DNA from 3 places in the Arthrobacter sp. UCD-GKA genome. Region 3 is predicted to be linked to each of the others. Evidence: predicted binding sites of a transcription regulator. Region 3 holds the regulator's gene; each other region holds the start of a gene.
What was found. Region 3 encodes Rex, which represses fermentation and respiration genes when NADH is low (regulators of the CRP and FNR family bind a similar motif). Its sites were predicted from a motif close to CTTGTGAANNNNTTCACAAG; they were not measured.
Positions count from the first base shown of each region.

Region 1 (9,676 bases), on a different contig from region 3:
TCCGGCCCGGACGACGCGGTGGCCCCGGGCAAGGAGCGCCTGGCCAACGTGGACGACGACGGGGTCTGGTTCAAGAGCCACATCGACGGCACCAAGCACCGCTTCTCCCCGGAGATCTCCATGCGGGTCCAGCACGAGATCGGCGCGGACATCATGTTTGCGTTCGACGAGCTGACCACGCTGCAGAATTCCCGCGGCTACCAGGTCGAATCCCTGGAGCGAACCCGGCTCTGGGCCGAACGCTGCGTGGCCGAGCACTTCAACCTGACCGACGATCGCGTCGGCAAGGACTACCAGGCGCTCTTCGGAGTCATCCAGGGCGCCCAGTACGAAGACCTGCGCCGCAAGGCCTGCCGGGATCTCGGGGCCATGGCCTTTGACGGCTTCGGCATCGGCGGGGCGCTGGAGAAGGAGAACCTGGGCACCATCGTGGGCTGGTGCGCGCAGGAGCTTCCGGAGAACAAGCCGCGCCACCTGTTGGGCATCTCCGAACCCGACGACATCTTCACGGCAATCGAAAACGGGGCCGACACCTTCGACTGCGTCTCCCCCACCCGGGTGGCCCGCAACTCCGCGTTCTACACCCCGCACGGCCGCTTCAACCTGTCGGGCACCCGCTACAAGCGGGATTTCACCCCGCTTTCCGAGGACTGCGACTGCTATACCTGCGAGCACTACACCCGGGCCTACATCCACCACCTGTTCAAGTCGAAGGAGCTGGTCAGCCACACGCTGATCTCCATCCACAACGAACGCTTCGTGGTGAAGATGGTCGACGACGCCCGCCAGGCCATTGAGGACGGCACCTTCTTCGAACTCAAGGAGAAGGTCATGTCCAGCTACTACGCCGGGGAACCGGATCCGCAGGGCCTGGCAACCCTCGCCGTCTGACCCGCGGCGGCGATTGCTAGGCCGTGGTGCCCGAACGCCGGGGCCGCAGCCTGCGCACGCCGACGAAGAGCAGCACCGCCAGGGCCGCCGCGGCCAGGAGCACCAGCACCGGTAGCACCACGGCCAGCAGGCTCAGGCCCAGCGCCGCCCCGTCTTCCGCGGTGCTCACCACCGGGGCGGCGACCCCGGCGGTGCCCAAGTTCAGCAGCGGCCTGGCCCCGGATTTCAGCAGATGGAAGACCAGGGCGATCCCCGCGCCGATGAGCAACGGCACCCACGCCGTGCTGCCGAACGTGTTCCCGGGATCCGCCACCGCAACGGTCTGGGCACCCACTCCGGAGGCAAAGACGAGCCCTCCGGAAGCCGGGCGCACCACCGTTTGCAGCGCGTCGTTGACCGAGTCGATGACGGGGATCTTGTCGGCGACCACCTCGATAAGCAGCAGCACCGCAAGGATGCCCATCGCCCAGCCGTTGGACAGCCAGCCCCAGCCCTCGGGCAGCGCCACCCACGAGGTGAAGCGGTTCAGCAGCCCCAGCACCAGCAGGGGGATATAGGCGTTCAGGCCCGCGGCCGAACTCAGCCCGGCGGCCGTGAGTAGTTCCATGGCTTCAGCGTAAGTGCCGCGGCGGTGCAATCACCGCATTGGTGGCGGTGCCGCGCGCGGAACACCTGCTACCGCTGCGAACGGTGGACGTTGGACCCGATCGAGGTCGAGGTGCCCACGCCCCAGGCCACGGCGGCCACCACCGCGCCAAGCAGCAACACCACCGGCGGGATCGGCGCCAGCAGCAGGCCTGCAACCAGCGCGACGACCGACACGGCCATCACCTCGTACCCGTAGGTGAAATGCAGGACCATGGGGCCGGCGGCCTTGCCCATGGCAGCCATGAGCATCACCGACCCCCAGTCGATTGCCGGCCGAAACGCCATGCGCACTGCACCCGCGGCAAGCCCCGCACCGGCCAGTGCACCCAGGCCGAGCAGCACCGGGATCTGTGCCGCGTCGATTCCCACGGCCCACCCCAGGAATCCGGCCAGGCACACGCCCCACGGAACCAGCAGCAGCGCCGCCACCAACGCGTGGGTTTGCCGCACACCCACACGGCCCAGCGGGATGATCGCATCCAGCGACGGCACGTCCGCTGCCTGCGCGGCCGCCTTGGATGCCGCCCGTGCGGCCAGCACCGAGCCGACGAGCACCAAGACGGCCAGGACCAGAGGTTGACCGCCGGGCACGGCGAAGACCCCGGCGGCCGGGACGTACCAGCCGGCCAGCATCCCGCGCCAGGTCTTGGGCGTGCGCAGCAGCACCAGCAGCTCGGCACGCACCAGCGCCGCATGGGGGCCGCGGACCCAGCGGGCCGGAAGCATGCGCGCGAAGGAATCCGAACCGCGGGCCCGGACCCGTTCCCGCCTGGCCCGGGCACGCTTGCCTTCCCGGGCGCCCGCGACATCCAGCGCGCTGCCCAGTGCCTTGTCATCCAGCAACGCCAGTGCCGCTCCCGCGTGCTCGCTCGCGGCCCCGCTCGAAATCAATTCCCTGCCGGGAATACGTTGCAATTGACCCGCCAGGGCGGCAAACCCTCCCGCGCAGAGCACCGCCAGCACCGCCGGAACCCACCAGGCCCCGGCCTGGGCCAGCAACGGCAGGGAGGACGGCAGCCACACCCACAGTGGCTCGAGGCTGCCCCGACCGGTGATGCGCAGCAGCACGTCGAACAGGTACGCCAGCAACACCGCGATGGCCGCGGCATCCAGGGCGGCGCGGAAGCGCCCAGCCGCCTGGCGGGTCTGGAACCATGCCGCCAGCAGCGAAAGCCCCACGAACAACAGTCCCAGGGCCGCGGCACCCAACAGCACCCCGGCGAACGACCCCCGGGCCAATCCGCCGAGCACGGTTCCGTAGCCGATGGGCAGCCACAGGAAGGCCCCATACAAGAAGGTGCTCACCAGGCGTTGGCCCAGCAAGCGTGCCAGGAAGCCGGTGCGTGCCACCGGAAGGCTTAGCCACCAGAATCCCTGGGCCCGGTCCACCGCCGTCGGGCCAAGCTTGGAAATCAGCAGCAGGGCCCCGAGCATTCCGAGCATCACCAGGGCGGAGGCCGCCGAGGAGCCGGGAACCACGCCGACACCGGCGCGCACGATGCCCGACCCGGGACCGCCCCGGAGGTTGTCGAAGAAGGCCAGAGCAAGCCCGGCCGCATAGCCAAAGACGATGGCGGCGGCCAACAGGGCGATGTAGGCATCGCCCATGCGTTCCCAGAAGTCCTCTCGCTTGGCGCGTTTCTCGACCACGCGGTTTCGCGCCCACGGATCAAAGTCGACCGGCTCGTTGTCCAACGGCATGCTCGGATCAACCGTGCGCAATGGCCGCAGCCCCCTGGGCGACGCTGGCCGGGATGACCTGCCCGCCGGAAACCAGCAGCACGGAGTCCGCAACGGTCGCGAGGAAGACCGGGTCGTGGGTGACGACCAGCAGGGCGGTTCCCGCGGTGGCCAGTGAACGCAGGCGGGCGGCCAGGGCCACCCGCATCACCGGGTCGAGCCGCTGTTCGGGTTCGTCGAGGACCAGCAGGCTGCAGGGGCGCAGCAGGGCGGCGGCCAGCAGCAGGCGGCGGCGCTGCCCGGAGGAAAGCCGGTGCGGATATTCCGTGCGGGCCGCTTCCAGCTCGAAGAAGGCCAGCTCATGCTCGACGGCAGCCTGCGGTTCGGGCATCCCGTGCCCGCCGGCGATGAGCTGGAGGTGTTCCTCGACGCTCAGCGAGGGGAAGAAGGCGTCCTCGTCGAAGACGACGGATACGGCCTTGCGGTAGATGAAGCTCGAGTCGTCGGTGAAGGATCCAAGGATCACTGATTCCCCCGCCACGGGTTCCTGGTAGCCGACAAGGGTGCGCAGCAGCGTGGATTTGCCGGCGGCGTTGAAGCCAACGATCCCCAGCGCCTGGCCAGGTTCCAGCAACAGGTCCAGCGGCCCGCACACGTCCTGACCGCCGTAGCCGGCGACAAGTCCCGTGGCCCTGAGCAGTTCGCGGTTCATGGTGTCCATGGTTTTGACGCTACCAACCGGCACCGCCGGCGCACCTCAGCATTGCGGATGACATCGCACCCTCGTGCGGATGGACTGGGTGCGGGAACAAGAAGGCGGTGGCCGGCTTCGCCAAGTGCAGACGAAGCCGGCCACCGCCCACGGAATGTTTCGCGGCTGCCCCCTATGCGGCGGTGCCCTCAGCCTGCGGCCCGAAGGCGTAGCTGGGTTCGCGGCGCTTGAACCAGCGGATGACCAGCGTGGTCACCGGCACGAAGAGGAATTCCACGGCCGTCTTGTAGACGAAGCCGACCAGCACGTAATTGATGAACGTGGGCATGTCGGTGATGCCGATGACCGTGGCGGCGATGGAACAGAAGATCAGGGTGTCGGCGAATTCGCCCACCCCGGTAGAGCCCATCAGGCGGCCCACCAGGCCGCGTTCGCCGAAGCGTTCCTTCATCTTCACCAGCACCCAGGAGTTCAGGGTCTGTCCGACCAGGAAGCCGAGCAGCGAGGCCAGGACGATGAGCCAGACCGGACCCAGGGTGCGTTCGAGGGCTTCCTGCCCGTCGTACCATTCGGCCGCGGGCAGGTGGATCATGATCCAGAAGCAGGCAGTGGAGAAGGCCGCCAGCGCGAAGGTGGTGATGATGGCCCGGCGGGCGACCTTGAATCCGTAGACCTCGGAAATGACGTCGCCGATGATGTAGGCCAGCGGGAAGAGGAAGAATCCGCCGTCGGTGACGATGGAACCGAAGGTGACGCCCTTGGCGGCACCGATGTTGGAGAGGATGACCACGACGGCCATCAGTGCGAGCACGGTGGAGAAGTAGGGGCTTCCTGCGGACGCAAAAACGGCGCGCGAGGCCTGTGAACGTGATGAAATGGAGGCGGTTTTTTCGCCCATGGTGGTTCCCAATCGAAGAAGTGGTTCGCCAAGCCGGTCCCGGGGGCCTCGATTCCGGCTCCGCGCAAACGGGACGGGGCGGTCGAGGCGGGTGGGACCGCTCGCTGTATTAGCACTTGAGGTTCAAGTATCCCACGACGGCTTCCCAACCACTTTGCGGTTTCCCCCTCGCAAAGCCCGCTTCTCTCCGCGGCAATGGCCGTACCGCCGCTTTCTGCTTGGAATTATCAATTTTTGAACATGTTCAAAATTGGTTATCATGGAGACCAGGCCAACAATGGAGGCAAGTGCCATGAGGACACCAACCGCCAAGAGTTCCCAGACCCGCCAGCTGCTGCTGGACACGGCACTGGAACTTTTCGCCACGAAGGGCTTCTCCGGGACAACGATGCGCGCGATTGCCGCGGAATCCGGGCTTTCGCTGGGCAACGCCTACTACTATTTCGAGTCCAAGGACGCCATCGTCCACGAGCTTTTCCGCAACCTGCTCGAAAGACACCGGACCGCCACCTGGCCGCTGCTGGTGCCGGGAAACAACCTCGAGACCAACCTGCGCATTGCCCTTGACCAGGCGCTGGAAATCATGGCGCCGTTCCACGAGTTCGGACCTGCATTTATCCGCACCGCATTTGCCGGCGCCCACACCGAGCTCGGCGACATCCACCGCGCCCTCGAATTCGGGCTGTGGCGCCAGGTCGTGGCAGCCAGCAGGCCGCTACCCCCGCTGGCCATCCGCAACGACCTGCCGGAACTGCTGTGGCTGATACAGCGCGGGATCTTCCTCTTCTGGGCCTACGACTCCTCCCCCGGGGCCGCTCGCAGCCACCGGCTCATCAAGAATGTCGCCCCCGTGACGGCCCGTCTCGTCGTGCTCTCCCGCATGCCGGTGGTCCGCAGCATTCTCGACGACGTGCTTTCACTGGTTCGCACCGCGTCCTGAGCCGGGCAGGTCCCCGGATCCCGCGCATCGCGCTGTCGCCCAACTTGGAATCGGCCGCCGCAGGCGTAGAGTCGGTAATGAACCGTCAAAGGGACGCGAAGGCACACCGTCACCGGTGATCAGTCATGCATTTGCGCCCCCGAAGAGGTTCTTCATTGACCGTCCTTGGAACAGGAGCCGCCAGATGCCATTCGAACCTTCAAGCCTTCCGCGCTGGGTCCACGCCTTTGCCCTGCTGCGGGACCGCACCGTGACCTGTGAAGATTCCGGCCGGCTGCACAGCGTCGCCGAAGACGGGAGCAACTACGAGATCACCTGCGCCTGGCCTGGCCCCGGCGGCCTTGCCTCCCTGCTGGGCGACGCCGATGGTTCATCCCACCAAGGCCAAACAAGGCTCACGTTCCTGGGCACCCCGGACGAGTCCGCCGGCCGTGAGCTCGTTGGCCGGGGCTGGAGCCTCAGCGACCGGCGCGTGCTGCTTGCCGCGCTGGCCAACGATGTGGAACAAGTGGTCTCGCTGCCGGAAACGGCCACGCTGTTCGAAGCCCCGATGGCCGAATACGACGTGGTTGAAATCGCCGATTTCGACTCGACCGCAGGCCGCGGCCGGATCCGCTTTGGCGAGGACTTCGCACTGCTCGGCGACCCGAGCATCACCGCAACCTCGAACACCGAGCAGTTCCGCGCCGCGATCCTGGCCAACCTGGCCGCGGCTGCGGCACGCCAGGGGCTGTCGGTGCTGTTCATGGTCACCAGCGCCGACACAGCCACCGGATTGCGCGCCGAACGCGCCGCCGGCTGGTCCAACGCAACCCAACTGACCACCTTCACCCGGGCCTGATCCGGGTTGCGGTGCCCCGACCGGCACCGAGGAGTGGCAGCGCCCGCCCGGGTGGAAACGGCGGGCAGGAAAACCACCCTAAAATGGATGCATGACTTCTGCCACCACCGGGACCCGTCCCGCCATCACCTTGACCATCGCCGGTTCCGAAGCAACCGGCGGAGCCGGCGCCCAGGCCGACCTGAAGACCTTCCAGGAACTGGGCACCTACGGCATCGTTGCCCTGACCTGCATCGTTTCCTTCGACCCGAACGACAACTGGAACCACCGTTTCGTCCCGGTTGAGCCGCAGGTCATCGCCGACCAGCTCGAAGCTGTCCAGACCTGCTATGCAGCGGACCTGAAGACCGTCAAGCTCGGCATGATGGGCTCCCCGGCCACCATCAACACCGTTGCCGCCGCGCTGAAGAACCAGGCATGGGACAACGTCGTCCTGGACCCGGTATTGATCTGCAAGGGCCAGGAACCGGGCCACGCCCTGGACACCGACGAAGCACTGAAGGCGAACCTGCTGCCGCTGGCCACCTTCGTCACCCCCAACCACTTCGAGGCCGAGTCGCTGTCCGGGATGAGCATCAACAACGTCGAGGACCTGGCCGAGGCCGCAAGGAAGATCCACGCACTTTCCGGCGCGGCCGTGCTGGCCAAGGGCGGGGTCCGCCTGGCCGGCTCCGAGGCCGTGGACGTGTTCTACGACGGCGAAACCCTTGAGATCCTCTCGGCCCCGAAGGTCGGGGAAGTTGCCGTGTCGGGTGCCGGTTGCTCGCTGGCCGCCGCCATCACCGCCGAGCTGGCCAAGGGCGAGAGCCCGCTGCAGGCTGCACGCAATGCCAAGATCTTTGTCACCGAGGGCATCAAGAACCGCGTGGCATCCGCCGCCCCGTTCGACGCCCTGTGGCAAGGCGGAACACGGTAAGGCCGCCGCAACCCGAAGACCTTCCAGGCAGAACGCTGGTCCCATGCACGCATGGGACCAGCGTTTTTGCGTTTCCCCCCAGAAACGCCGCCGCCTCGTCGGCGCGCGGACAAACAGGTTCGCGGCAGCGGCGTCCTTGCCCGATGCCAGCCGTCGCTTCCCCGTCCGTCCCGCGCCCGCGGTGCGGGCGGTGGTTCCTCCCCAAGAGGCCCACCGACTGCCCAAAGGCTATCGGCGACCTCCGACACTTTGCCGGGCCCGGGTCCTGGTCTTCCCTCCAGCGTCTGCGGGCACTGAACCAAAACGGTTTCCCGGGTCCGGATCCCCCCTCCCCGGATCCGGCCAATTCCCCGCGACATTTTCCAAGGAATCTCAAACAACCCCTTGATATGTGCCGCGCCTCACATAGGATGTGGCGTGGGACGGTGCCCATCAATCCGCTCGCGGGAATCCGTCCTCATCACTCCCAGTCACTCCCACCGGATTCAAGGAGAACCATGTCCAACCCGCGTCGTCACAGACTTGCGCGGACGATCTTGGCGTCGGCTTCGGGGCTCGCCCTGGCCGTCACCATGTCCGTCCCATCCCTTGCGGCACCGCCGACGATCGACCCGGCACCGGGTGCCGATTCGCCGTCCCTCGGCGGAACCGTCCCCAAGTCGCTGAAAAACCTGAAGGTCTCCGGCCCGCTGGCCGCGGCCCAGGGCGATGTCTCCGTTTTCGTCCAGTTCGATGGAGAAGGCGCCTTCGAAGCGACCCAGCCGGACAGCGCCAAGTCGCCACGCGGCAAGTCGGTCAAGAACCCCGACAAGGTCAAGAAGATCCGCGACGGCATCAAGGCCCAGGGCAAGTCCGCCGCCAAGGCCGCCAAGGCCGAGGTCATCTACACGACCACCAACTCCCTGCCGGGCGTGGCCCTGCGCGGAGACGCCGACGCCTTGCGCGCCCTGGCCTCGCGCCCCGACGTCAAGAAAATCACCGCGATCGTCCCCAAGACCCCCGACAACAAGGGCTCGGACATCGACACCCGCGCCCTCCAGGCCTGGAACACCCTGCAGGAGACCGGCGAGGGCATCACCATCGCCGTGCTGGACACCGGCATCGACTACACGCACGCCGGCTTCGGCGGCCCGGGCACCCTCGAGGCCTACGCAACCGCACAGGCCTCCAAGGACCTGCCGTCCAAGACCTCGGGGCTGTACGACCCCGAGAAGTTCATCGGCGGCTGGGACCTGGTGGGCGACGACTACAACGCGGACCCCAGCGCGCCGAGCTACCAGCCGGTTCCCAAGCCGGACTCGAACCCGCTTGACTGCGCCTCGGCCGGACACGGCTCCCACGTCTCGGGCACCGCTGCCGGATACGGAGTGAAGGCCGACGGCACCACCTTCACCGGCGACTACACCAAGCTGACCGCAGACGAGGTGGGCTCCATGCTCATCGGCCCGGGCTCCGCCCCGGAGGCATCGCTGGTCGGCATCCGCGTCTTTGGCTGCGAGGGTTCCTCCTCCGTGGTCGGACAGGCACTGGACTACGTCCTGGACCCGAACAACGACGGCGACTTCTCCGACCGCGCCCAGATCGTGAACATGTCCCTGGGCTCGGACCACTCGCCGGTCGAAGACCCCGAGAACGACATCGTCAACACCCTCACCGGCCTGGGAATCCTCTCGGTGGTCGCCTCCGGCAACGCCGGGGACGTCACCGACGTCGGCGGCTCGCCGGGCAACGCCCGCTCCTCCTTGACCGTGGCCAACTCCGTGGGCACCAAGGTCACCCTCGACGGCATCAAGGTCAACGCACCGGCCGACGTCGCGGGAACCGCGGCAGGCCAGTACTCGGCCAACTTCAACTACACCACCGCCGACCCGGCCACGCTGACCGGGGATGTCGTCATGGCACCGGCAGCCAACGCCTTCGGTTGCGCCCCGTTTGAGCCCGGCTCGCTGGCCGGCAAGTGGGTCTGGCTGCAGTGGAGCGAGAACCTCCAGTTCCCCTGCGGCTCTGGCACGCGCTTCAACAACGCCGAAGCCGCCGGAGCCACCGGTGTCATCCTGGACTCCGAGGTGGCGGTCTTCGAGGCCGGCATCGCCGGCAACGCCACGATCCCCGGCGCCCAGTTCACCAAGGCCTTCTCGGACCAGTTGCGC
Region 1 covers NZ_MOLR01000005.1:327,300-336,975, reverse strand. Annotated here, with positions in the region: gene tgt (tRNA guanosine(34) transglycosylase Tgt) at 1-891, shown strand, start outside; gene BLJ79_RS11050 (DUF4126 domain-containing protein) at 908-1,498, opposite strand; gene BLJ79_RS11045 (DUF6297 family protein) at 1,567-3,240, opposite strand; gene BLJ79_RS11040 (ABC transporter ATP-binding protein) at 3,248-3,940, opposite strand; gene BLJ79_RS11035 (queuosine precursor transporter) at 4,104-4,829, opposite strand; gene BLJ79_RS11030 (TetR/AcrR family transcriptional regulator) at 5,122-5,769, shown strand; gene BLJ79_RS11025 (hypothetical protein) at 5,954-6,610, shown strand; gene thiD (bifunctional hydroxymethylpyrimidine kinase/phosphomethylpyrimidine kinase) at 6,702-7,526, shown strand; gene BLJ79_RS11015 (S8 family serine peptidase) at 8,024-9,676, shown strand, end outside.
Region 1: the regulator Rex is predicted to act here: its motif matches at 5,061-5,080, upstream of BLJ79_RS11035 (queuosine precursor transporter).

Region 2 (9,676 bases), on a different contig from region 3:
CGGTGGTCAGGGCGCCGACCATGACACCGAACAGGGCCCAGCTGCCCAGCACCCCGGCCGTGGCGGGGCCGATTTCCCCGAGCTGGGAGGGATCGTTCAGCAGGGTGGAGACGATGGTTCCGTAGACGACCAGGTCGTATCCGTCGAAGATCAGGGCGATGGCGGCAATGGCCACCACCCAGCGGACGGTGCTCTTTTGCCTTGCGAGGGTGCTTGGTTCCGGTGATTTCACGTTGTGCTCCGTTTGTCTCATGGGCCCGGCGCGCACGGCATTGTGCGGGTGTCAGGGCACGAACAAGTACCTCGGGGGATTCCCCGGGGTGTGGAAGCCGTGGCCCGGGGGATCCCGGGTGGCGGGCCGTGGAATTGCTGGGGTGGAAACTTGGTGCTGGTGGATACCGGTCGCAGGCGGCGGCAAGACCGCCGCCTGCGACCCGGATGGGGGGCGGGGACGGGGCCTAGCCCAGGTCCCCGCCGGCCACCGCCAGGGTGCTGCCGGTGATGTAGGAAGCCTCGTCGGAGGCCAGGAACGCGATGGGACCGGCCTGCTCCTCAAGGGTTCCGTAGCGCTTCAACAGGGTCGAATCGACGGTCTGGTCAACGATCTGCTGGTACCAGGCCTGCTCCTGCTCGCCCTCGGGTGAGGGGCCTCGCTTGACCAGGCGCTCGGGGGCCTGCGTGCCGCCCGGCGCGGTGGCCACCACACGGATCCCGTGGGCAGCCCCCTCCATGGCCAGGGCCGAGGTGATGGCCTTGACCCCGCCCTTGGCCCCGGCATACGGGACGCGGTTGACGCCTCGAGTGGCCACCGAGGAAACGTTCACGATGGTGCCGGACCCGGCCTTGATCATTTCCGGGAACGCGGCGCGGCACATCCACAGGGTGGGGAAGAGCGAACGCTGGATTTCCTTGCTGATCTCCTCCGGGGTGTAGTGCTCGTACGGCTTGGCCCAGATGGTCCCGCCGACGTTGTTGATGAGCACGTCGATCCGGCCGTATTCGCCGACCGCGGCGGTGACCGCGGACATCGCGCCCTCGAAGACCTCCAGGTCGGCGGTCACGCTCAGGGCGTGCACGCCGTGGGCCCGCAGGCCCTCGGCAACGTCGTGGACCAGCGGGGACCGGTCCACCAGGACCAGTTCCCCGCCCTCGGCGGCGATCCGCCGGGCCACGGCCCAGCCGATGCCCTGGGCCGCCCCGGTGATCAGCACGACCTTGGAGTCAAAGCGTCCGGCGTGGAAGGACTCGGGCAGGGAGGTCGTGGCGGCCTGGTGTGCCGCCGTGTTGTCGGCGCTCATTTGCCCGGGGTGCGCGACGCCGCGGCCATGGTGGCCTTGGCGTGCTCGTTGTGGGCGATGATGGCCGTGCGGGCGGCGGCCAGGTCCTGGTTTTCGAAGGCGGCGACGATTTGCAGGTGGTCGGCGTCGACCGCGCCGTCGATCCAGTGCTCCTTGCGCAGCACCTTGGCCATGGTCGCGGGGACCTCCAGGCGGTTGTACGCCTGCAACAGGTGTTCGTTGCCGACGCAGCTGAACAGGAACTGGTGGAAGGCCTCGTTGGTGATGGTGAATTCCTCGGAGCTGACGAACTTCTCGCCGTCCAGGGTCTTGCCGGCCAGTTCGGCCAGCACCTTGAACTCGACAAGCTGCTCGGGCGTCAGCTTGCCCATGGTCAGTTCAACGATGGCCAGTTCCAGAGCCATGCGCGCGTCGAATTGCGCCTGAAAGGTTGCGTGCTCTTCGCCGATTTCGTAGGCGGGCAGGGCTGCCGGGGCCTCGGAGGCGGGAGCCTCCGCCGGAGCAGCTGCCGCTTCGGGTGCCGGTGCGGCGGCATCGGGGGTGACGGCCAGTGCGAACTTCTCGAAGTAGAAGTTCTGCGGCTTGATGCCCTCGGCCTCCAGGTGGCGGCGCACGCCCTCGACCATCGGCGGTGGACCGCAGAGGTAGATGTCGACGTCGCCCTCGACCAGGTGGTGCGGCTCGAAGTGGTTGGTGACGTAGCCCTTCTTTTCCGAGCTGCTGGCCGGGTCGCCGACGACGGTGTCGAAGGTGAAGCCGTCGATGCGTGCCTTGTAGTCCTCGAGCACGTCAAGCTCGACCAGGTCGGTGTCGGTGTTGACGCCGTAGATCAGGTGGGTCGGGTGGGGGGTGTCCATGCCCGAGAGCTTTTCCAGGATGGCCAGCAGCGGGGCCAGTCCGGTGCCGCCGGCCAGCAGCAGCGAGGTGCGCTTGGGATCGCGCAGGAAGAAGCTGCCCATCGGGCCGGTGAAGTTCAGCTTGTCCCCGACGGCTGCGACGTCGCGCATGTAGGTGGACATCAGTCCGCCGTCGGTGATGCGGATCAGGAAGGAGAGGGTGGAGACCTCCGGGCCGGAGCTGAAGGAGTACGAGCGGGTCTGGCCCCCGGAGCCGGGAACCTCGATGTTCACGTACTGGCCGGGCAGGAACGAGAGCTCGTCGCGGTTCTCGATCTCGAGGCTGAACGCGTAGGTGGTCTCGGAGAGGCGGCGGATCTCGGTCAGCGTCGAGGAGTACGTGGTCGCGGCGGTCTTGGCGACGTCCGAGGTGGTGGGAATCTGCAGCACCAGGTCGGACTCGGGGACCATCTGGCAGGGCAGGCAGAAGCCCTTCTCGGCCTCGTCGTCGGTCAGCGCTTCCTCGATGTAGTCGCCGGCGTCGAAGGTGCCGGATTCGCAGAAGGCCTTGCAGGTGCCGCACGCGCCGTCGCGGCAGTCGAGCGGGATGTTGATCCGTGCCTTGTAGGAGGCATCGGCGACGGTTTCGCGGGGTCCGACCTTGATGAACCGGGTAATTCCGTCCTCGAAGGCGAGGGCAACCTGATAGGTCATGAGGGGAGCTCTTTTCAAAATAGTGCAGGGTGGTGCGGCAAGAGGTGCAAGGTGGTGGTGCGGGGGCGAATCAACGCCCCCGCACGCCGGTCTCGAAGGGCCTGGGAGGGGCCCGGGACGGGACTAGATGTGGTAGATGTCGACCACGTGGTGGATGTAGTCGTTCTTCAGGACGACCTTCTTGGCCATGATCACCGGCTGGGTGCCGGAGTAGTCGATGGTGTAGAAGGAGGTGCCGAAGTAGGTGTCGACGTTCTGGTAGCGGTAGTACAGGGTGAACCAGTTGAACCGGATATCAACCTTGTCGCCGTCGACGGACACGATCTCGACATTGGAGATGTTGTGCCCGGTGCGCGGCTCCGGCAGCGAGGTGGCGCTGGAGCGGTCGGTCTTGATGCGGAAGACGCGGTCTTCCAGGCCGCCGCGGTTTCCGTAGTAGATCAGCGAAATCTCGCGCTGCGGGTCCTCGGTGAGCTTGTCGTCGTCGGCCCAGGCGGGCATCCAGAAGGTGGCCTCGGGGTGGTAGCAGTCGATCCAGCGGTCGAAGTCGCGGTCGTCCAGGAAGCGGGCCTCGCGGTAGAGGAACTGCTTGATGTCCTCCAGCGCGAGGGGCCCGGAGCTGGTCTGTACCTCGGTGACGATGGCGTCAGTGGTTGCAGTCAATGTCATGCCCCTTTTCGGTGGTTCCGTTGGTGGTGTTTGCCGCCTCGGCGGCGACGGCCTCGCGCATGGTGGTCAACCAGTAGCCGTGCTGGATCGGGTACAGGCCCTCGTCCTCGGTGCGGGCGCCGGAGGAAATCGGCTCCAGGCCGATCTTCTTGGCGTTCTCGTCGGGACCGGTGATCTGGTGCGCCTGGCCGCGGGAAAGGTCGTTCCACTTGGCGGCGGTGGCCATGTAGGTCTTCTGGCAGGAACGGAATTCCTCCAGGTCGTCCGGCGTGGCCATGCCCGAGGCATTGAAGAAGTCCTCGTACTGGCGGATGCGGTTGGCGCGGGCCTCGTCGGATTCGCCGACCGGGGCGATGCAGTAGATGGTGACCTCGGTCTTGTCGACGGCCACCGGGCGGAAGACGCGGATCTGCGAGGAGAACTGGTCCATCAGGTACACGTTCGGGTACAGGCAGAGGTTGCGGGAAACACCGATCATCCAGTCGGCCTTGGCCTCGCCGTGGGCGGCGACCAGTTCGTCGCGCTTCTCGGCCAACGGGCGGTTGGCCGGGTCCAGCCATTCGGTCCACAACAGCAGGTGGCCGTTGTCGAAGGAGTAGTAGCCGCCCTCCTGCTTGTCCCAGCCACCGGCATCCATGGTCTTGGTGTCGTTGGAGGATTCGCCGGCCGCGCGGCGGGCCTGGGTGGCGGCGTAGTTCCAGTGGGTGGCCGAGACGTGGTAGCCGTCGGCACCGTTTTCCGCCTGCAGCTTCCAGTTGCCGTCGTAGGTGTAGGTGGAGGAGCCGCGCAGGACCTCAAGTCCCTCGGGGGACTGGTCCACGATCATGTCGATGATCTTGGTGGATTCGCCGAGGTGCTCGGTCAGCGGCTTGACGTCCGCGTTCAGCGAGCCGAAGAGGAAGCCGCGGTAGGACTCGAAGCGGGCGACCTTGGTCAGGTCGTGCGAGCCGTCCTTGTTGAAGCCCTCCGGGTAGCCGGCGCCGCGGGAGTCCTTGACCTTGAGCAGCTTGCCGGAGTTGTTGAAGGTCCAGCCGTGGAAGGGGCAGGTGAACGTGGTGCGGTTGTCGGTCTTGCGGCGGCAGAGCATCGCACCACGGTGGCTGCACGCGTTGATGAGGGCGTTGAGCACGCCTTCCTTGTTGCGCGAGATCACGATCGGCTGGCGGCCGATGTTGGTGGTGAAGTAGTCGCCGATGTTCGGGATCTGGGATTCGTGGGCCAGGTAGATCCAGTTGCCCTCCCAGATGTGCTTCATCTCCAGTTCGAAGACCTCTTCGTCGGTGAAGATGTTCCGGTTGGCGCGGAAGACGCCGGTCTCCGGGCTGTCGACGAGTGCGTCGTCGAGCAAGGTCGAGACTGCATTGAGAGTTTCAGTCATGGTGTGCTCCATCCTTCATAGGGGCGCTGGCGCCCGGGTCCACCGCTGGGGTGGCGAAACCATGATCTACACCATGCCAGTACGTGCGCGAACTCACACTGGGCATATGCCTAGGCTTGACCAAGGGTAGGGTTCATTGAGTGGATTGAGATATCAATCACACTATTCTGGGTATTTGTCTGGTGTTCACCGGCACCGTAGCGTTGGTGGCCAAGCGCCATGGGCCCTTACCGCGGCCATGCCGCCGGCGACGGGCCCGGGCATTCCCCACCCGAAAGGCGGCCCGCCCCGTGCCCGACAGCCATCGCGAGGAAACCGCAGCCACCGGGCGAAAGGCCCGCCGCCCGGGGTTCTGGGGAGATGTCTCGATCAGCGCGATCTGTGCAGGCCTCATCGCCGTGGCGGTCTCCTATGCCGGCCCGATGCTGGTCATCATCCAGGCCGCCGAGCGGGCGGGCCTCGAATCGGCGCAGACCACGTCCTGGGTCTGGGCGGTATCGGTGGGCAGCGGCATCGTGGGCCTGGTGCTGAGCCTGTTTACGCGCCAGCCCGTCGTGGTGGCCTGGTCCGTTCCTGGCGCGGCGCTGCTGCTGACGGTGCTGGGGGACTACGAATTCTCCGAGGCCGTCGGGGCCTACCTGGTGGCCGGGTTGCTGGGCCTGGTGCTCAGTTTGAGCGGGCTGTTCGGGAAATTGCTGGCCGTGGTTCCGCGGCCGATCCTTGCGGCCGTCCTGGCCGGGGTGCTGCTGCCGTTCGTCCTGAACGTGACCCAGGCGGTGCTTGCCTCGCCGCTGGTCGCCGGTGGATTGGTGGTGGCATATTTTGCCGGGCGGCGACTGTTCCCGAAGTACGCGGTGCCAGGTGCCCTGGTTGTTGGCGTGCTGCTGTCGGTGGCGGCCGGCCAGGCCCAGGCCCCGGAGCTGTCGCTGGCGCTGACCAGCCCGCTGTTCACGGTTCCCACCTTTTCCATCCAGGCCATCATGGGCATTTCCATCCCGTTGCTGATCGTGACGATGGCCGGACAGAACGGCCCTGGACTGGTCATGATGCGCACCAGCGGCTATGAGCCCAACGACCGGCTGCTGCTGGCCGGCACCTGCGTGGCCAGCGTGCTCTTTGCGCCGTTCGGGTCGCACGCCATCAACCTCGCGGCCATCACCGCGGGAATCTGCTGCGGGCGCGAGGCCCACGAGGACCCGGCCAAGCGCTATGTCGCAGGGGTTGCCGGTGGACTGTTCTTCATTGGCTTCGGGTTGTTCAGCGCCACGATCCTGGACCTCTTTGACGCGGTGCCGGGCGAGCTGATCACCGCCATGGCCGGGGTGGCATTGCTGGGCGCGTTGCAGGGGTCGATGCTGGACATGCTTGATGCCGGGCGGCATGGGCCGGCGGCCATCGAGGCCGCCGTGGTCACCCTGATCGTCACGGCCTCGGGCATTTCCCCCTTCGGCGTCGTGGCACCGTTCTGGGGCGTGTTGGCAGGTGCGGCCGTGTATCTGGTGCTGACGGCCCTGCGGAATCCGCGCGGCCGGAAAAGCCCCGTGGGCCCAATTCGGGAGCAGCAGGTCCCGGCCACCGAATCCCGGGGCTGAGCCGCCGGGGCACCGGTTCCGGGAGCGTATCCGGGCCGGTTCAGCCGGGCTCCACGCGGTGCGCCGGGTCGGAGACCAATTCGTGCCGACGCTTGTGGCGGCGGTATTCGTGCCAGGTCAGCACCGTGACCGCGGCGTCGAAGATGGTCAGCGCCCACAGTCCGCCGGTGGGCGCCACAACTAGTTCGTACCCCTGGTAGGCGATGAAGGCCAGCAACATGGCAATCATCCAGGGGTAGGCCCAGAACTGCTTGCGCAGCAGCGCGGTGACCAGCACGATCTTCACCGCGCCGTGGATCAGCAGGTAGACGGCGGCGAAGGCGATCCCCTGGTCGGTCAGCCCGCCGGCCACGTGGAGCAGGTGCGTGGCGATGAAGTCCGTGGGATCCTCGGAGAGCTCCTCGCGCGTCAGCAGCACCACCAGGTGGTTCAACGTCCCGGGGCTGGCGAATAGCAGCAGCAGGCCGCCGATGACTTCCGCCAGTCCGTCAAGGCCCTTGCCAACGACGCCGATCCAAAACAGGCGTCCCCACCAGTCGAGCTTTTTCACGGGCGCTTCTCCTAGTCGGCAGGGGCCGCCGGGGCCAATCCCGAGAGCTTTTCGACCAGCAGCAAGCCAGCCGACGACCCGGTCCAGTTCCTCTCCAGCGACTGCCTCCCGGAGGCCCGAACCACCAGGCGCAGCACCAGGGCCACGACCAGGACGTCGTCGGCGTATCCGATCACCGGGATGAAGTCCGGCACCAGATCGATCGGGGAAGCGAGGTAGGCGAGCAGGAAAAGCAGGGCCAGGCGCGGACGCAGCGGCAATTCCCGGTCCGACACGAGCCTGCCCAGGAAGCGGAGCAGGTCGGGCAACAATTTCAGGGCGTCGCCCAGGGCGACGGCCCCGGGGTTCTTGCGCGCGTAAAGCCACAAGGACGCCAGTGCCACCGCATAGGCCAGGAGCACGCTGCCGCCGATGACCAACAGGGGCTCAAGCCACGGCATGCGGGACTCAGCCCCGCCCGGAATCCGTGGTTCCCTGTTCGTCCGGGGAACCATCGTTGTGCAGCCGGGCATAGACCATGTCGGCATACTCCTCGAGGCGTGCGACGCAGATCTTCAGGTGTTCTTCGGCCGCGCCGGCCTCGGCCAGTTCCAGCACGTCGCGGCTCTTCAGATCGCGGTGCCACCGCCGCAGGCGTTCCAGGCTCTGCTCTTCTTCCTCCAGCTCGGCCAGGGTGAACTTTTCGATGCGGACCTCCTTGGCGATCTCGGCCTCGAACTTGCCGCAGTCGGCGGAGAACTCCTTCCACTCCTCGAGCCGCAGGGTTCGGAAGGCGGAGGCGACCGCTTCCTGCCCGGGTGCGCCGGCGGTCGCCGTGGAAAGCACGATGACATCGCCCGCGCCCTTGGCCGCCAGGTCCTGGACCTTGGCGAGGGAGCCTTGGAAATGCGGGGTGTCGGGCACGGTCCACACCCCCTGGGAGACGGGGGCTGCGCCGATGCGGCGCAGTTCGCGCCACACGGCGACGCGGTGCCGCGACGAGGCCCCGGTCAAACGAACGATCAATACCAACCATGTCATGGTGCAAGGATAGATGGTTACATCAAAGAATGTAACAAGTTATACAAGAATACTTGGCTCCCGGGGCAGTGCGCAGCTCGGTTGGCCACGCCGGTCCTGACCGTGCAGGGGCCAATGCTTGCCATCCCCAACCAGTATATGCAACTATCTGCGTATGAATGCAGATAGCGAAGCATGCGCCCTGGACGCCGACAGCCAGTACGTCGAACTGGCGGTGGAGGTGTTCAGCATGCTCGCGGACGCCACCCGGGTGCGGATCATCCTGGCCTTGAGGTCCGGGGAGATGGCGGTCGGTGCCCTGGCCGAGTTGCTGGGCAAGACGCCAGCCTCGGTCTCCCAGCATCTGGCCAAGATGCGCCTGGCACGCATGGTCTCGACGAGGCAGGACGGGACCAAGGTGCTTTACCGCCTGGAAAACGAGCACGCGCGCCAACTGGTCGTCGACGCCATCCACCAGGCCGAACACGCCCTGGGAGGCACCCCCGCCCACCATTCCCGGGGGCAACAGTGAACGCGGCGAGCGGACAGGCGCCGGGGAACCACGTCCACGATCACGGGCCCGGAGGGCACCACGACCACCCGCATGAGCACGAGCACAACCATGCCGGCCATGACCACGCCCATGACCATGGCGCCCACGGCCACAAGCACCGCTCCGGCTTCACCGGATGGCTGTTCGAGCTCTTCGTTCCGCACACCCACGACGCCGCCGATTCCATCGACGACGCCCTGGAATCCAACATCCAAGGGATCCGGGCACTGAAGGTCAGCCTGGCCATCCTGCTGGCAACCACCGTCCTGCAATTCATCGTGGTGGGTTTCAGCGGATCGGTGGCCCTGCTGGCCGACACCATCCACAACCTCTCCGATGCGCTCACGGCCGTGCCCCTGTGGATCGCCTTCATCCTTGGGCGCCGGGCGGCCAACCGGAGCTACACCTTCGGCTACGGGCGGGCCGAGGACCTGGCCGGGTTGTTCATCGTGGTCGTGGTGGCCCTGTCCGCGGTCCTGGCGGCCTGGCAGTCGATCGACCGTCTGCTGCACCCGCAACCCCTGGCGCACCTGGGCTGGGTGCTGGCCGCAGGCGTCGTGGGATTCATCGGCAACGAGGCCGTGGCGATGTACCGGATCAAGATCGGGCGGAGGATCGGCTCCGCCGCGCTGGTTGCCGACGGGGTGCACGCCCGCACCGACGGATTCACCTCCCTGGCAGTCGTGCTGGGCGCCGGCGGCGCGATGCTGGGCTTCCCGCTGGCCGACCCCATCGTGGGCCTGCTCATTTCCGCGGCCATCATCGTCCTGCTGGTGGGCACCATCCGCAGCATCGGGCGCCGGCTCATGGACGGCATCGAGCCGGACCTGCTGGCCCGGGCCGAGGAGGCCTTCGCCTCGGTTCCCGGGATCGTTCAAACGCCGCGGATCCAGTTGCGCTGGGTCGGGCACCGGCTGCACTGCACCGCCGTGGTCGTGGTCCGGGACGCGGCCCTCTCCGAGGTCGAGGCCACGGTGGAGGAGGCCAAGGCGGCCGTTGCCCGGGCGCTGCCCAAGCTCGATGACGTGTTGGTCCAGACCGGGACGCGGCGCCTGGATGCGGTGGGGGAGGACGCCGAGTCCGAGCT
Region 2 covers NZ_MOLR01000004.1:282,504-292,179, reverse strand. Annotated here, with positions in the region: gene BLJ79_RS07630 (MFS transporter) at 1-232, opposite strand, end outside; gene BLJ79_RS07625 (1,6-dihydroxycyclohexa-2,4-diene-1-carboxylate dehydrogenase) at 459-1,298, opposite strand; gene benC (benzoate 1,2-dioxygenase electron transfer component BenC) at 1,295-2,848, opposite strand; gene benB (benzoate 1,2-dioxygenase small subunit) at 2,972-3,517, opposite strand; gene benA (benzoate 1,2-dioxygenase large subunit) at 3,495-4,895, opposite strand; gene BLJ79_RS07605 (benzoate/H(+) symporter BenE family transporter) at 5,186-6,487, shown strand; gene BLJ79_RS23325 (DUF2127 domain-containing protein) at 6,528-7,037, opposite strand; gene BLJ79_RS23320 (DUF1232 domain-containing protein) at 7,049-7,477, opposite strand; gene BLJ79_RS07590 (Chromate resistance protein ChrB) at 7,485-8,042, opposite strand; gene BLJ79_RS22820 (ArsR/SmtB family transcription factor) at 8,212-8,568, shown strand; gene BLJ79_RS07580 (cation diffusion facilitator family transporter) at 8,565-9,676, shown strand, end outside.
Region 2: the regulator Rex is predicted to act here: its motif matches at 5,040-5,059, upstream of benA (benzoate 1,2-dioxygenase large subunit).

Region 3 (9,676 bases):
ATCAGGGAATGGTCGAATCGCAAAACTTTGCCAACGCGCGTTTCATGACGGTGGCCGAGGTTGCCGAGGTGATGCGCGTGTCAAAGATGACCGTTTACCGCCTCGTTCACGCCGGTGAATTGCCGGCCGTTCGATTCGGTCGTTCCTACCGGGTACCCGAGAATGCGGTGCAGGAATACCTGCGGGCGGCCGGGTTCGGGCGGAACTCCAGCACCGGCTAGCGCCGACGGTTTTCACGAGTGGTCAGAATCCGCTCTGGAAGCAGGTAATCTGTTAAGGAACGTTTAACGTCCCGTTGGCTATTCTGGTGCTTTGGTGCCGAAGAAGTAGTAGTCGGCAATCGAATCAGTTTGTGAGGAACCATTATGGGCTCTGTTATTAAGAAGCGCCGCAAGCGTATGGCCAAGAAGAAGCACCGTAAATTGCTTCGTAAGACCCGCCACCAGCGTCGTAATAAGAAGTAAATGCCGGCTCCGGGCTTGCCCGGAATCGAGCATGTGAAAAGGTGCGTTTCCCCTTGAACGGGAAGCGCACCTTTTTGCATGCCACGGAAGTCGCCACGGACGCGGCGGATGATCGCTCAGGGGCGGCGGCGAAGTGCTCCAACGCTGCGCCACAAGCCCCAGAGCGCGCCCGAGACCCCGGCAGCCTTCAGCCCAAAGGTCGCGGCCTTGCGCCCGGTCCGGAAATCGTAGACGGGCCAGTTTCGCTCCTTGGCGTGGCGGCGAAGCCTGCCGTCCGGATTGATCGCCACAGGGTGGCCGACCACCTCGAGCAGGGGGATGTCGTTGTGGGAGTCGCTGTACCCCCAGCATTCTGCAAGATCCAGGCCCTCTTCCCGGGCTAGGTTCTGGACCGCGTTGGCCTTCGCTGCCCCGTGCAGGATCTCGCCGACCAGGCGGCCGGTGTAGACGCCCTCGACATGTTCCACGCTGGTTCCAAGCGCGCCGCTGAGACCCAGCCGCCGGGCCATGATTGTGGCAACCTCCAGCGGCGTGGCGGTGACAAGCCAGACCTGGCGCCCGGCGTGCATATGCTGGTCGGCGATGGCCCGGGTGCCGGGCCAGATTTTCGACTCAATGAACTCGTCATAAATTTCATCCCCGAGCGCAACCATGTCTGCCACGGAGAACCCGGAAGCCAGCAAAAGCGCGCGGTCGCGGATGGCGTGGATATCACCGAGGTTTTCTCCCCGGGTCACGAACCGCAGCTGGTGAAGGGCAAACCACGCTACCTCGCGCAAGGTAAAAGCCCGGTGTTGATACATTTTCCGGGCAACCGCATACAGCGATGCGCCACGCATCATGGTGTTGTCGACATCAAAAAAGGCGGCCGAGGTGCTGGAGAGCACCGGCTCCTGCCCAAGGTGGGACACGGGAAAAGGGTTGGAGGGCATCCGCCCAGTGTATTGCAATCTTTTTTCACCGGAGCTGTAGCGTTGGATCATGAGCAGTGTGCAGACCCCGCGAGAGATCAAGTTGTTGGTTCGTTCAGGATGCCATTTGTGCCTTGCCGCGACAAAGACCCTCGATGAGGTCACCAGCAGGCTGGGATACACGTGGCAGAGCGTTGACATCGACGAGGACCCGGAACTCCTGGCCCAGCATTCGGAGGAAGTTCCGGTGCTGTTGGTGGACGGACGGGTGCGGGACTTCTGGGTGATCGATGCCCAGCGACTTGAGTCCTTGCTGGCAGGATAGCGTCGCGGCCAGCGGCAGGCCGCCCGGGTGAAACCCGGTGGCAGTGCGGCGGCCCGGAAGAACCGGTTGGTACGTTATGAAGTCATCCAAGGAATCGAGTCAGAACCCATGCCCATTGAGCACCACCCCGCAGGCAGCGACGTGGACGCTTCCGCTGCAGGCTACCGGATCGCTGAGGACCTCGAGCCCGGCATGGAACAGGGGCGGCCGCATACCGGATCGCTGGGCCGGATCCTTCCGGAAGCGACCCTGGCTCGATTGACGCAGTACCTGCGGGCGCTGAACGCGATGCAGGCCCGCGGTGCGGAACGCACTTCCTCGGGCGTGCTGGCCGCAGAGGCGGGGGTCAACCCCGCCATCCTCCGCAAGGATTTGTCCCTGCTGGGGTCATACGGGACCCGCGGAGTGGGCTACGTGGTGACCGAATTGACCGAACACATTTCCAAGGCCATGGGCCTGATGCAGCATTGGCGTGTTGCCATTATCGGCGCCGGCAACCTGGGCCGGGCGCTATCGGGATATGGCGGGTTCAGAAGCCGAGGATTTGAAATCGTCGCGCTGCTGGATTCCTCACCCGAGGTCATAGGCACCGAGGTGGGGGACCTGCAGGTCCAAGACATTGCCGACCTGGACCAAATCCTTGAAGCCACCGATGCCAACATCGCGGTGCTCTCCGTTCCGGGAGCGGCCGCCCAAGACCTGTGCGACAAGCTGGTGGGCCGTGGCGTGCGCAGCATCCTGAGTTTTGCCCCGGTGGTCCTGCAGGTGCCGTCCGGCGTCAACCTCCGCAAGGTCGATCTGGCCACCGAACTCCAGATCCTGGCCTACCACGCACAGAACCTGGGTTCCTAGACTCCACCGGCCGGACGCCGAAAGGCACCGGTGCCAACAAAAATGGTCCGCGGGGACCAGCCGCAACCGGCTGGTTCCCGCGGACCATTCACAATGAAGGGCGGTTTTTAGCGGTAACCCGCTGCCCGTGCCGCACGGCGGGCGGCAATGTACTGGCTGGCCGGACGCAACCAGGCGAAGACAACGCCAACGACGCCGAGCACGACCGAGAGCAGGATCAGTATTCCGCTTCCGAGGCTCAAGAGCGAGAGCGCTGCAAGGATCGTGGCGAAGATGCGTGCCACGTTGCTTCCCCTGCGGACCATGAACGCAATCAACACGTAGACGCCCAGGAAGATCAAGGCAAAGACAACCGCGGTCGACTGGATCGCCGGAAGCATCCCCACGACGTCGTCCAGGGTCAGACCGGAAGCCTCAAGCTGCTCCGTCATGCCCGGCATGGCGCCGAGTTCGCTGCTCAGCGTTGCCGAGTTCAGGCTAAAGACCGAGGTGACCACGGCGATGGCAAAGACCACACCGGCTGCCAGGATGGCCCAGAACGACGTGTCCAGTTCCTTGGGGCGGTGCGTTGGCATCTGGGGTGCCGCAAAGTTGCCCTGCGGAGGCACCGGGAAGCCGCCAGGGTATGGCTGTTGGCCGTAGGGCGACGGCGCCTGGGGCGGCTGCTGGCCGTAAGGATTGTTGGCGGGCGGCTGCTGGCCGTACGGGTTGGGGTTCTGCCCATAGGGGTTGGGCTGCTGGACGCCATGCTGAGGCGACTGGCCGTAGGGCGGCTGCCCGGCGGCGGTTGGATCCTGCGGCGTGCGCTGCCCGTACTGCGGCGGGTTCGGTTCGCCGGACGGCGGCTTCGGGTTCTGGGGATCATTTTCAGGGGTAGACATAACCTGCTCCTTTTGGTGGAAAACTACGGCTTACCCCTCACGATATAGGGTGCGGTTTCCATTTTGACCCTCCCTAAGGATGGTTTTTCGTAGCGTTTGGACGATTTGTCCAACGGGGTGGCAAAGCCCGGGGCACTTGCAGCGCAGAATACGGCCACACTTGTACAAGTTGTAGAAATTGGAGCCGATTCCTCGTGCTTTCCGGTCGGCGCAAGGGCAAAGTCACGTTTCCGGTTTAGGTATCGGAACAAAGTTTTGAGACACTTAACCCATGTCGACTGCTACCGTTCACCTTCTGCGTCATGGCGAAGTGTATAACCCGGACAGGGTTCTCTACGGTCGGCTGCCGGAGTTCCACCTTTCCGATCTTGGCCACGAAATGGCCGATCGTGCTGCGGAGTACTTCACCGCGCAGCGAAATGCGGGAGCCAACATCACGCATTTGGTCTCCTCCCCGCTCGTTCGGGCGCAGGAAACGGCCGAACCGACTTCCAAGGCGCTGGGCCTGGAAATTGTGACCGATGATCGGATCGTCGAAGCCGCGAACCGCTTCGAGGGACTCTCGCAGATCAAAAACCGGCTGAAGGAACCAAAATACTGGTCCTACGTCGTTAACCCTTTTCGTCCATCCTGGGGGGAGCCCTACCGGGACCAGGTGGCACGAATGATGACCGCCATTGTCGAACACCGCGATCGAGCGGTTGAACTTGGCGGCCGTGGAGCCGAAGCCATATTGGTCAGCCACCAGCTGCCGATCTGGGTCACGCGCCGCTCTGCCGAGGGCCGAGCCCTGTGGCATGACCCGCGGAAACGCGAGTGCACTCTCACCTCCGTGACTAGCCTGGACTTTGAAGGTGAAAGTCTGGTCGCAGTCCGTTATGCAGAACCTAGCGTGGACCTCTTGGCCAACGCTGCGAACATCCCTGGAGCTTGAGATCATGACCGATCCCATCTCGGCCCAAGCACAGCGCTTGGGCCGACGTACATTCTTGCGCGCAGCCCTGATTGGTGCTGCCGTCCTGCCGCTGGCTGCATGCGTCGGCGACGAAGACCCCCTGGCCAAGCAGGCCCGCGAGGGCAACAACAAGAATTACATCGCCGGTGACGGCTCCGTGCAGGAATACGGTCCCGACTCGCGTACGGCCCCGGTGGAGATCCAGGCCGTTTCCTACGACGGAACCAAGATCGACTCTGCCGACTGGGCCGACCAGGCCACCGTCCTGAACTTCTGGTACGCGGCTTGTGCCCCGTGCCGCATCGAAGCCCCGCACATGGTTGAACTCAGCAAGGAGTTCAAGGGCAAGGTCGAATTCATTGGGATCAACGTGCGCGATGAGAAGGAAGCCGCCGAGGCATTCGAGCGCACCTTCGGGATCAAGTACCCCTCGATCCAAGACACCCAGGGTGCAATCCAGCTGGCAATGACCAAATATGTTCCGCTCAAGGCCGTGCCCACCACGCTGGTGCTGGACAAACGTGGCCGGGTCTCGGCACGCATCCTCGGCGTCGCCGAAAAGCCGACGCTCAAGGCCCTGATCAATACGGCTCTGACCGAGTCGTTGTGATCAACCCCGTGCTGGCCGGCGCCTTGATGCTGCCGGCCCAAGGTAACCAGTTTGCCGAGATCGTGCAGGACGGGTCGCTGATTCTCGCTGTCCCCGTGGCCATCCTGGCGGGCCTCGTTTCTTTCCTGTCGCCTTGCGTGCTGCCACTTGTACCGGGCTACCTGGGTTACGTCACCGGTCTTTCCGGCGCCGATCTCGCCGAGCAGAAACGTGGACGGATGGTCGCCGGAATCGGCCTGTTCATCCTCGGATTCACGGTTATCTTCATGCTCGCCGGCGTGCTCTTTTCACAGATCGCCGGATGGATGATCTACAAGGGTGCGTGGGTTACGCAGCTTTTGGGCCTCGTGGTGATCTTCATGGGCATTGTCTTCATGGGGAAGTTCTCCTTCATGCAGCGAGAAGCCAAGATACACCGCAAGCCGCCGGCGGGCCTCTGGGGAGCGCCGGTCCTGGGTCTGACCTTCGGCTTGGGATGGGCACCGTGCATCGGCCCGACGCTGGCCGCCGTGTTGGCGATGAGCTCCGGCGTGGATCCGAATCCGGGCAAGGGCGCGCTGCTGACTTTCTTCTACTGCATGGGATTGGGACTGCCGTTCCTCTTCATCGCCATGGCAATACGCCGCGGCATGGGAGCCATGCAATTTTTCCGTCGACACCAGTTGGCGATCATGCGCTTCGGCGGCGGCATGTTGATTCTTCTGGGAATCCTGATGGCCACTGGCCTGTGGGGTACCTGGGTTACGCAATTGCAGGATTGGTTCACCAATGAGATCAGGTTGCCCATCTAATGGCGAAAAATGACATGAAAAAAGACGTAGCGGTCCCGGCCCTTGGACTCGTTGGCATGCTGCGCTGGGCCTGGACCCAGCTCACCAGCATGAAAACAGCGCTTTTCCTGCTGCTGCTGCTGGCAGTGGCCGCCGTGCCCGGGTCGCTCTTTCCCCAGCGCTCGGTGAATCCGGAGCAGGTGACCATCTACCTGACCAACAAGCCAACCGCCGGGGAGTGGCTGGACCGCTTCCAGCTTTTCGACGTTTACTCCTCGGTGTGGTTCTCGGCGATCTACATGCTGTTGTTCATCTCGCTGATCGGCTGCATCCTGCCGCGCGTGAAAAAGCACGCCAAGGCCTTGCGCACCCCTCCGCCGCGCACCCCCTCAAGGCTGAACCGGTTGCCGCAAAACGGCACCATCGAAATCCAGTCCGCGTTGGAGTCTGGCCTCAGCGACGCAGAAATCGCCAGGCAGGCCGCCGCCCTCTTGAAGAAGCGCGGTTATCGTTCAGAAGCTCGTACCGAAGGCCCGACCCCGTCGGCGGGCGCCGAGCGCGGATACATCCGTGAAATCGGCAACCTGCTGTTCCACATTTCCCTGGTGGGGCTCCTGGCCTCGGTGGGCATCGGCGGAGCCTTCGGGTACAACGGGCAACGCGTCCTGGTCGAGGGCGAGACGTTCGTGAACTCTCTGGTTTCCTACGATTCGTTCAAGCCCGGCACCTGGTTCAAGGAAGACTCCCTGGACCCGTATTCGGTGAAGCTCGACAAGTTCAACATCACCTTCGACCGCGAATCGACGACCCACTTCGGCCAGCCGATCGACTTCACCGCCGAGGTCGAAACCCGCCGCAGCCCGGATGCCGAACCCCAGAAGGAAACGATCCGCGTCAACCATCCGCTGCGCATCGATGGCGCGGACATGTACCTGGTCGGCAACGGCTACGCACCGGTGGTCACCGTCCGTGACGGTGCTGGAAACGTCGCGTTCAGTGGACCGGTGGTGTCGGTGCCCCAGGACGGCATGTACACCTCGCTGATGGTGATCAAGGCTCCCGACGCCAAGCCGGATCAGCTGGGCTTCCAGGGGTTCCTGCTCCCCACCGCGATGACTGACGAGACGGGGTTCGCGATTTCCGGCGACCCCAATGCCATCAACCCGCAATTGCAGCTGAACTCGTACTACGGAAACCTGGGACTGGACGACGGCAATCCGCAAAACGTCTATGTTCTTGAAACCGACAACCTGAAAGAACTGAACAACCGAAACCTCGACGCCGGGGGCATCGTGCTGTCGGCAGGACAGACCTACAGGCTGCCGGACGGCAAGGGAAGCATTTCCTTTGACGGACTCAAGCGCTTTATCGGCGTGGATATCGCCTACGACCCGAGCAAGCGCCCGGTGGCGATCTTCGCAGCGCTTTCGCTGTTGGGCCTGGGCATCTCACTGTTCACTGCCCGACGCCGTGCCTGGGTGAAGGTCAAGACCTCGGTTGACGGATCGGGCCGTGAAGAGCGGATAATCGAATACGGATTGCTGGCCCGCGGTGAAGACCACGGACTTGAATCCGAAGCCAAGGAGCTGCGCAAGCTTCTTGAGCAGCAGTGGCCCGCCGTTGAGCGAGCCGGAGTCTAGGAGACCGAATGGAAAACAACATGCCCACGATCAACGTGGCCTTGGGTCAGTACAGCGACCTGTTCATGTTGCTTGCCGCAATTGTCTATGCATCGGCTTTCGTGGCCTTCGCGTGGGATCTTGCGAAGTCAAGCAAGCTCATCCAGGAAATCGACGCCGCGACGCTTGCATCGGAAAAGAAGGTCCTCGTCGCGGCCGGCGCCGTGGGAACACCACCCTCAAGTGGCGCGGAAGACGAGCTGGTCAACGACTCCATGACGTACACGGCCAGCTCCGCCAAGCGCATGGCGGCCAAGATTGCTGTCTCCCTGACATGGCTTGGCGTGCTGTTGCAGGGCTTTGCCGTGGTCGCCCGCGGCATTGCTGCCGGCCGCGTGCCGTGGGGCAACATGTACGAGTTCCTGTCCACCGGTTCCTTCTTGGTGGCCCTCGTGTTCTCGCTCGTGTTGTTGAAGAAGGACCTGCGCTTCATGGGCACCTTCGTCATCGGCCTAGTCACCGTGATGCTGTGTGGAGCCACCATGGGCTTCCCGACACCGGTCGCACACCTGGTGCCCGCACTGCAGAGCTACTGGCTGATCATTCATGTGTCCATTGCCGTGCTGGCCTCGTCGTTGTTCACCATCACCTTCGCGATGAACGTGCTCCAGCTGGTCCAGCACTGGCGAATGGATGCCCTGGCCGCGGGCAAGCCGGACAAGATGCCGTTCATGCGGCTGGTCCCCGGTGCCGCTCCCTTGGAAAACTTCGCCTACCGCATCAATGCGGTGGCCTTCGTGATGTGGACCTTCACCGTGATGGCCGGAGCGATCTGGGCCGAAGCCGCCTGGGGCCGTTACTGGGGCTGGGACACCAAGGAAGTGTGGAGCTTCGTGATCTGGGTTGTCTACGCCGGTTACCTGCATGCCCGCGCCACCGGCGGCTGGACGGGCGCCCGCTCGGCCTGGCTGAGCATCATCGGCTACCTGTGCATCGTCTTCAACTTCACAGTCGTGAACATCTACTTCAACGGACTGCACTCCTACGCGGGCCTGTAAAGACCCCACGCTGCACCTGGTGGCCCCATTCCCGCATTTGCGGGCGCGGGGCCACTGCCGCGTTAACAGGCCCCTCGAGGGGCCGCTGGCGGCCTTCCCGGCTTGGTCCATTCACAGGTTGTGGTCCGCTTTTGGTCTATTTGAGTGCCGGTCAGAACCAGGAAGGCACCGACGATGCAGCGCCTGAGTGGACTACTCGAATGTGCCAAGCCGGGACCACGGCAGTATCTGCGAAGGGCCCAAGGCTTAACGGCCGCGGATGCCGTCCTTTCCGCCGAGGCGCACAACGGCCAGGACTTCGAAGGGCAAGGCAACGAGCCTGACGGCAGTTCGGTGCGCTGCGACGGCATTACCGTCACGTCCCTCAGCTTCACCGGCGTGCCAAGGGCACACGGACCGATCTGGGACGCAGCATTGGGTGGAAGACGGCTGTCCGATATCAGTGCCCCTTGGCCCCCGATGGCAGTGGCCACCGCAGAAGGAAGCCAGTTTGCCTCCGGCGTCCGTGCGAATCGCTAAATGGAAGTGGAATTCAATGGTGATCGACATCACTGGCGAAAGTGCATGAATATCGTGCGTTTCGGCTCAAATAACACGAATAATCCATCGATTTCTGCCGAAAACTGCCGTGATTCCGATGGAATTCGCTGAATCCACCACCCGATTAGGTCGACGGGCAAAGCGCTGTTATTGTTGTATCTACCGACGCGGGGTGGAGCAGTTCGGTAGCTCGCCGGGCTCATAACCCGGAGGTCACAGGTTCAAATCCTGTCCCCGCCACAAAGAAGAAGCTCTTGTCCCAGACCCGGGACAAGAGCTTCTTGCATTTCCGGGGCAAGCGGGGCCACCCGCCTGATGCTTTGGGCCCCAGCGCCTGCCGTGCGAGCGCGGCCATATGCTTCCTGATCCGTCTTGCTGCCCGTCGGCACCGCGGAGGCCCGGATGGCGACCGCAGGAAATGGAGCGGCACTACGGGACAAATCAAGAATCTCTTGCTCAAAATCAATTCTCGATGTTAGGATCGGCATTTGTCGATCATTTACTGTGATCGACTCAATCTAGATCCCGATCCATGGGAAACGTCCTGAACTGAAGGGAAAGATCCGTGCTGAATCCGCAAATGACTCACACAGGCGCTCTTTCCCTGCGCGTATCCAATCGCCAGTACAAGCAAGAACCAGGCCGTCGGTTGCCCCGCGAATAGACTTCTGCACGCCAGCAGCAAGCCAAG
Region 3 covers NZ_MOLR01000001.1:181,378-191,053, forward strand. Annotated here, with positions in the region: gene BLJ79_RS00825 (helix-turn-helix domain-containing protein) at 9-221, shown strand; gene BLJ79_RS22220 (30S ribosomal protein bS22) at 366-464, shown strand; gene BLJ79_RS00830 (HAD family hydrolase) at 581-1,396, opposite strand; gene BLJ79_RS00835 (glutaredoxin family protein) at 1,446-1,700, shown strand; gene BLJ79_RS00840 (redox-sensing transcriptional repressor Rex) at 1,893-2,552, shown strand; gene BLJ79_RS00845 (polyadenylate binding domain-containing protein) at 2,660-3,433, opposite strand; gene BLJ79_RS00850 (histidine phosphatase family protein) at 3,705-4,367, shown strand; gene BLJ79_RS00855 (TlpA family protein disulfide reductase) at 4,372-4,998, shown strand; gene BLJ79_RS00860 (cytochrome c biogenesis CcdA family protein) at 5,025-5,789, shown strand; gene resB (cytochrome c biogenesis protein ResB) at 5,804-7,408, shown strand; gene ccsB (c-type cytochrome biogenesis protein CcsB) at 7,417-8,445, shown strand; tRNA gene BLJ79_RS00875 (tRNA-Met) at 9,152-9,225, shown strand; gene BLJ79_RS23205 (hypothetical protein) at 9,504-9,676, opposite strand, start outside.